2 regions of the Tsuneonella amylolytica genome follow, and region 1 is predicted to be linked to the other one. Evidence: predicted binding sites of a transcription regulator. Region 1 holds the regulator's gene; the other holds the start of a gene.

Region 1 (3,764 bases):
CCTGATCATCGTCGCCGCGCTCGACGACGGTGTTATGACCGAGATCGAGGCAGCCGCGATGGACCGCGGAATGGATGTACTGGTCGAGGTGCACGACGAAGCAGAGATGGAACGCGCCCTTCGGTCGCTGCGATCGCGTCTGATCGGGATAAACAATCGCGATCTCAAGACTTTCCGCACCGATCTTGCCACCACCGAACGGCTCGCGCCACTGGTTCCTGACGGCACGTTGCTGGTGGGCGAAAGCGGTATCGCTTCTCACGCCGATTGCGAACGGCTCGCGCGGATCGGTGTTCGCACGTTCCTCGTGGGCGAAAGTCTGATGCGGCAGGACGATGTGGCGGCCGCCACCCGGACACTGCTGGGGGCGGCATGAGCGGTCTCACCCATCTCGACGACAGCGGTGCCGCGCGAATGGTGGGTGTGGGCGGGAAGCAGCCAACCGCACGTTCGGCGACCGCCGAAGGGCGCATCCGGATGACCTCTACAGCGCTCGAGGCCGTACGCCAGGGTAGCGGCCCGAAGGGCGATGTTCTGGCGGCCGCGCGTATCGCCGGGATCATGGCCGCCAAGAGGACGGCCGATCTCATCCCGCTCTGCCATCCGCTCGCTCTCGATGCTGTCACCGTCGAGTTTCAGTTCGAGCCGGAAGCGGTTCGCGTTTCCGCTACCGCCTCCCTCACGGGCCGCACCGGCGTGGAAATGGAAGCAATGACAGCAGCTTCCGTGGCGCTCCTGACGGTTTACGACATGGCCAAGGCCGTCGACAAGGGCATGATCATCGACGGCGTACGACTGCTCGCGAAATCGGGCGGCAAGTCGGGCGACTGGCGCGCCGAGGCATGAACCCGCCGCTTCCGCTGGAAGAGGCGCAGAGCCGGCTGATCGATGCCGCCTCCCCGCTTGCAACCGAGCGCGTGGCCATCGAGAATGCCATCGGCCGGTTTCTTGCAGAACCGCTCGTTGCGAACCGCACCCAGCCTTGGGCGGACCTCTCGGCGATGGACGGGTTCGCGACGTCCGGACCCGGACCGTGGCGGATCGTTGGCGAAAGCGCTGCGGGCCACCCTTTCGCACGCGCGATGGCGAATGGAGAGGCTGCGCGTATCTCGACCGGGGCTGCGGTGCCGGACGGCGCCGATGCGATCCTTCTGGTCGAGGATACGGCGATCGACGGCGCCATGGTTTCGGCGGCCGCCCCGCCGTCTGCGAAACACATCCGGCGTCGCGGCTTCGACTTTCGCAGCGGCGACGAACTGCTGAGCGCAGGAGTCCGCATCGGGCCGGCGCAACTCGCACTGGGGCTCGCAGCGGGCATCGAGCACTGCGCAGTGCGCCGCCGCCCGCGCGTTGCGATCCTCGATACGGGCGACGAACTGGCGACCTCGCTTGACGACCCGCGCCCCGATGCCCTTCCGGCCAGCAACGGGCCCATGCTGGCGGCCATGATCGCCGGTCTCGCGGATGCCGAACGAGTGGGGCCGGTGCCCGACGATCATGCGAAATTGCTGGCGGCGTTCGAAAACGCGAGCGACGCCGACGTCATCGTGACGACCGGCGGCGCTTCGGTGGGCGAGCACGACCTCGTGCGTCCTGTGTTGGAGGACTGGGGCGCGCGGATCGATTTCTGGCGGGTGGCGATCCGGCCGGGAAAACCGCTCATGATCGGTCGACGCGGCTCGCAATGGATCGTGGGTTTGCCGGGCAATCCCGCCTCGGCATTCGTCACCGCATTCTTGTTCGTCCTTCCCGTGCTTCGCAGGCTCGGCGGGGCATCGGCGGACGAAGCCTCGCCTAAGGCTCTGCCGGCGATCCTCGCGGACGGCGTGCCCGCCGGCGGAAGGAGGCGCGAATTCCTCCGCGGCATCCGCAAGGGCGCGACGGTCGTTCCGATTGCCGAGCGCGATAGCAGTGCGCTGCGCGCATTGGCGGCGGCCGATTGCCTTATCGACCGTCCCGCCAATGCGGATGCCTTGACTGCCGGGGCGCCTGTCGCGGTCTATCCGCTAGACGCTTGACGCCGCTAACGAAGTTTCCTAATTGTTCCGCGTTCGTTCCCGAATTGGAACGCTTGTGGAGTAGCCGGATGCTCACCGCCAAGCAACGCGAATTGCTGCAGTTCATCACCACCCGCCTCGAGGATGACGGAATCTCGCCGTCCTTCGAGGAGATGAAGGAGGCGCTCGACCTCAAGAGCAAGTCCGGCGTCCACCGTCTGATTTCCGCACTAGAGGAGCGCGGCTTCATCCGCCGCCTTCCCAACCGCGCCCGCGCGCTGGAAGTCGTGCGGCAACCCGAGGACATGGTCGCCGTGCCGAGGGCCAAGGCCAACGACAACGTCGTGCCGCTGCGCGCGCCGGCTCCTTCGCGGCCGCGACCGGCTAACGACATCGTCGAGCTACCTCTCCACGGGAAGATCGCTGCGGGCGTACCGATCGAGGCACTCGAGAGCGATCGCACCCTGCCCGTCCCCGCCGCGCTTCTGGGTCCCGGCGATCACTACGCGCTGGAGGTTTCGGGCGACTCGATGATCGAAGCCGGCATCTTCGACGGCGATTTCGCGCTCGTGAAGAAGACCGATGTCGCCCGCGATGGCGAGATCGTCGTTGCGCTCGTCCGCGACGAAGAAGCGACCCTCAAATACCTTCGCCGCGAGAACGGGATGATCCGGCTCGACCCCGCCAACGGGGCCTACGAACCGCAGGTGTACCGGGCGAACGAGGTGCAGGTGCAGGGCAAGCTGGCCGGCCTTCTCCGCCGCTACCACTGATCGCTATCGGTATCGCTCGGCCGCATTGCGGCGGGCGGTCCACCACGGATGGTCGCCCTGCCGGGCGGCCACCGTCGTGAGGCGCGGCGGGTCGAGCGTTATCGCCAGCCCGCCGTTCGCATCCAGAAACCGGCGATCGGCCTTGAGCCAGCGCGGCCGGCAGCTGGCGGGCAGCCAGCGGTCGGCGACGACGATGTCCGACCGTTCGCATGCCGCCGCCAGCGCGCGTTCCTCGATCCGCGACCTGCTTCGGGCGAGCAGCACGGTCCAGGTTTTCCCTCCGCGATCGATCGCCAAGGCGCAGAAGTCGGCGCTGCACCGCGCGCCGGGCCAATCGGCGATCGCCAGCGGATCGCCCTTCATACCGGCCATTTCGAGCAGATTGTCGCGCGCATAGTCGCTCCGCCCTTCGCGCAGGACGAGCAGGCGATCGCCCTCGCCGGCGATACCGACATGTCGGCCATCGCCCGAAACCAGCATGTCGGGCGTCGGCGTGACCAGCAACATGCCGCCGGCTATCGCAATCGAAACGAAACCCCACAGGCGCCGCCGCCCCTTCCACAGCGCCAGCCAAAGAAGGCCGGCTATGAACAGTGCGTACGTTCCCCACCCCATCTGCGGCATGAGACGAACCGCCCCCGGCTGTGCGGCGGTGTAATGCGCGATACCGAGGAGGAGATCGAGCGATTGCCCGGCCAGCCACCACACCGGCCCGCCGAGCCCGAACAGGTCGAGCACGAGCGCAAGCGCGATCAGCGGCATCGACGCAACCGTCACCAGCGGAATGGCGACGACGTTCGCGATCGCGCCGTAGAAGCCGGCGCGGTGGAAGTGGAACAGCACGATCGGCATCAAGGCCAGTTCGATGACCACGCCCGTCAACAGCAGCATGGCGGCGCGGCGTCCTGTCCTGGACAGCCAGCTTTCCTCGCGCGGGACGAGGAACGCGCGGATCGGCGCGGCCTCGTGGAGGGCGACGATCGCGACGACCGCG
Region 2 (3,764 bases), 190 kb from region 1:
AGGTTGCCGCCCGCGATGGCAGCGATGCCGGCACCGCCGGCCGCACCGATCGCGGCACCGGTTCCGGCGCTGCGCAGCGTGCTGTCGTTGTTGTACGAGGTGCAGGCGCCGAGGGGCAGAGCAGCTGCGGCGAGCACAAGGAGAGTCATTCTCATGGCGTATTCCCTTTTGTTTTTTGCACGAGCCGCTTCGCTCGCGACCAATCGCTCCCCCGTCCGGGACTCCCAACGCCGGGTCGGGCACTGCGTTCCGATGTTAAGAAAGAAGGCGCCGAGAGGCTCGACGGCGAAATGGCGGCGGCGCCTCAGGCGGCGGTGACGAAGCTGTCGATCACACGCTTGCGTCCGGCCTGCTCGAACTCGATCTCGAGCTTGTTGCCTTCCTGTCCCAGAACTTCGCCATATCCGAACTTGTCGTGGAAGACCCGCTGGCCGACCGCGATGTCGGCGCGCGGCTTCGCCGCGAAGCTCGCGGCGCTGCGCGTCGTTTCCTTGATGCGCGCGGGGGCGGGGTCGTAGCCGCTGGTCAGTGCGCGCTGCCATCCGGGCCCGCGCGTCATCGTGCGCGCGGGCTGCTCCCGGGCGAGGTGCGCAAAGGGATCGTCGTGCTCGCTCATCTGCGCGCGCCAGAGGCTGGCGCCGCCGGTGAGCGTCGTCTCTTCTTCTATATGATCCTTAGGCAGCTCGCCGACAAAGCGGCTCGGGATGGAGCTCGTCCATTGCCCGTAGATGCGGCGGTTGGCCGCGTGGATGATCGTACAGCGCTGCCGCGCACGGGTAATAGCCACGTAGGCAAGGCGTCGCTCTTCCTCTAGGCTGGCGAGACCGCCCTCGTCGAGCGCGCGCTGACTGGGGAAGACGCCTTCTTCCCACCCGGGCAGGAACAGGTGATCGAACTCCAGCCCCTTGGCGGCATGAATGGTCATGATCGTGACCTTTTCCCCGCCATCGTTCCGGTCGTTGTCCATCACCAGCGCAACGTGTTCGAGGAAATCCTGCAGCGTGTCGTACTCTTCCATCGCCCGCGCGAGTTCGCTGAGGTTGTCGGCGCGGCCGGCTGCTTCGGCGCTGCGGTCGGCCTTGAGCATCGCGTCGTAGCCGCTTTCCGCGAGCACCGTGCGCAGGAGTTCGGCCGGCGAGGTTGTTTCAGCCATGTCGCGCCAGCGCAGGAAGTGGCCCATCAACTGGGCGATGGTCCCGCGCGCGCGCGCCGGTAGTTCGTCGCTGTCGGCGAGCTGGAGCGAGGCGGCGGCCAGCGGCAAGCCGGTGGCGCGGGCGTGCCGGTGCATCTGCTCCAGCGTCTTTGCGCCGAGCCCGCGCTTGGGCTGGTTGTAGATGCGCTCGAACGCCAGGTCGTCGGCCGGCTGCGCGATCACGCGCAGGTAGGCGAGCGCATCGCGGATTTCGGCGCGTTCGTAGAACCGGAAGCCGCCGACGATGCGGTAGTTCATGCCGATCTGGATGAAGCGGTCCTCGAACTCGCGCGTCTGATATTGTGCACGTACGAGGATCGCGACCTGGTCGAGCCCGGCGCCCTCGCGCTCCAGCCGCTCGATCTCCTCGCCCACGCGGCGCGCTTCCTCGGGCCCGTCCCACACGCCGATGACGCGGACCTTCTCGCCGTGGTTCAACTCGGTCCACAGAGTCTTGCCGAGCCGCTCGCTGTTCGCGTTGATGAGGCCGCTGGCCGCTGCGAGGATGTCGGGGGTGGAGCGGTAGTTCTGTTCCAACTTGATCACCGCCGCGCCGGGGAAGTCTTTCTCGAACTTCAGGATGTTCGCGACTTCCGCCCCGCGCCACGAATAGATCGACTGATCGTCGTCGCCGACCACACAGATGTTCTTGCGCTCCTGCGCGAGCAGGCGGAGCCACAGGTACTGGACCTGGTTGGTATCCTGGTATTCGTCGACGAGGATGTACTTGAAGCGCTGCTGGTAGTGCCGCAGCACCTGGGTTTCCCGGCGGAAGATGTTCAGCATGTGCAGGAGCAGGTCGCCAAAATCGCAGGCGTTCAGCGCCTTCAGCCGATCCTGATACAGCGTGTAGAACTGCTGCCCGCGCCCATCGGCGTAAGCCTCGTTCTCGACAGCATCGAGATCGCCGGGATTGAGCCCGCGGTTCTTCCAACGATCGAGCAGTCCGGCAAGCTGGCGTGCGGGCCAGCGCTTCTCGTCGACGTCGTTTTCGGTGATCAGCTGCTTCAGCAGGCGGATCTGGTCGTCGGTATCGATGATCGTATAGTTCGACTGCAACCCGACGAGTTCGGCGTGGCGACGCAGCATCTTGGCGCCGATCGAGTGGAAGGTGCCGAGCCACGGCATGCCTTCCACCGCCTGTCCGATATGGCGGCCGACACGCTCGCGCATCTCCCGGGCCGCCTTGTTGGTGAACGTGACGCACAGGATCTCGCTCGGCCACGCGAGCCGCATCGCGACGAGGTGTGCGAGCCGTGCGGTGAGAGCCGCCGTCTTGCCCGTGCCGGCGCCGGCCAGCATCAATACCGGGCCTTCCGTCGTCAGAACGGCTTGCTGTTGCGGCGCGTTGAGGTTCGCCGCGTAGGCGGGAAGGTCCGTGATGGCGGGAAGGGCGGGGTCGGGCGAGGTCACTGGGGCGAACAGCTAGGGAACATGGAGGGCGTGCGCAAGGGCGGGCCGGAACCGCCATACCGCCCAACGCGTAGAGCAGCCGACAGACAACACGGAGAAACCCGATGAACAAGCTGATCCTCGCCGGTGCCGCCGCACTGGCTCTTGCCGTCCCCGCCGCCGCCCAGACGACCATGGCGGTCGATGCCGCCGGTAACGCCTATGTGATGACCGACGCCCAGCAGACGATGTACGACGGCTGGCCCGCCGAGCGCCAGACGATGTACACTGCCTGGCCCAGCACCTACCAGACCTACTACTGGACGCTGACCCCGACGCAGGCCGACGGCTGGTGGGTCCTGACGGACGAACAGCGTGCGCGCGTCTACGGCATGACGCCGGAACAGCGCGTCCAGGCCTGGACCGCAATCGAGCGGCAGATGGCCGGTATGCCCGCTTCGGGCGCGACGGGCGCGACCGGAAACACGAGCTCGGGCACGATGCCGTCGTCGAACGCGTCGAACACGGCCATGGCCGCCACGACCGCGTCCGCCAGCGCCAGCACGATGAGCCCGCGTTTCGTCGCCGGTGAGGTCGTTCAGACCACCCCCGCTTCGTCGACAGCCTCGGCCAACCTGACGAATGCCGCCGACCTTCCGGTCTGCACCAAGAACCAGCAGGATGGCTGCATCAATTCGTGGGAAAAGAACAAGACCGGCACCCGCCCGCTGAACTACTGGCCGGGCCAGCCCGCCAGCGAGATGCCGGGCAAGAAGCCGATGAACTGAGGTTTCGCCTGAACCGGTGAAACGTGAAGGGCGCTCCGAAAGGGGCGCCCTTCCTGCGTCGGGACTACGCCGACCGGTGAGTTTCAGTTCGCGCGGCGCAGCAGGGAGAGCTTCGCCTTGCCGACCTTGCGCTCGACTTCGAGGGTCAGACCCGCGACATCGACCGTTTCGGTGCCGCCTGTCTCGGCCGCGATCCAGGTGCCTTCGCCGATCCAACCGAGCCGCAGCAGCCGGTCGAGCGCGACCGACGCCGCACCGGTGCCATAGGGCGGGTCGAGCAGGATCAGGTCATAAGCGGCGTGGGCCGCCCCCAATGCCATTACCGATCCGCCCCGCACCTCCGTGCGGGCTCGCGCTCCCAGCGCATCGATGTTGGCGCGGATGGTCTTGAG

The links. The regulator LexA, encoded in region 1, represses DNA repair genes until DNA is damaged. The targets are predictions, from matches to a motif close to GTTCCNCNCTTGTTCT.
Region 2: the regulator LexA is predicted to act here: its motif matches at 2,611-2,626, upstream of D4766_RS01235 (ATP-dependent helicase).

Annotation. Positions count from the first base shown of each region.
Region 1 covers NZ_CP032570.1:54,646-58,409, forward strand. Annotated here, with positions in the region: gene trpC (indole-3-glycerol phosphate synthase TrpC) at 1-376, shown strand, start outside; gene moaC (cyclic pyranopterin monophosphate synthase MoaC) at 373-846, shown strand; gene D4766_RS00285 (molybdopterin molybdotransferase MoeA) at 843-2,018, shown strand; gene lexA (transcriptional repressor LexA) at 2,087-2,770, shown strand; gene D4766_RS00295 (ComEC/Rec2 family competence protein) at 2,774-3,764, opposite strand, start outside.
Region 2 covers NZ_CP032570.1:248,720-252,483, reverse strand. Annotated here, with positions in the region: gene D4766_RS13900 (YMGG-like glycine zipper-containing protein) at 1-155, opposite strand, end outside; gene D4766_RS01235 (ATP-dependent helicase) at 305-2,605, opposite strand; gene D4766_RS13960 (hypothetical protein) at 2,710-3,372, shown strand; gene rsmD (16S rRNA (guanine(966)-N(2))-methyltransferase RsmD) at 3,456-3,764, opposite strand, start outside.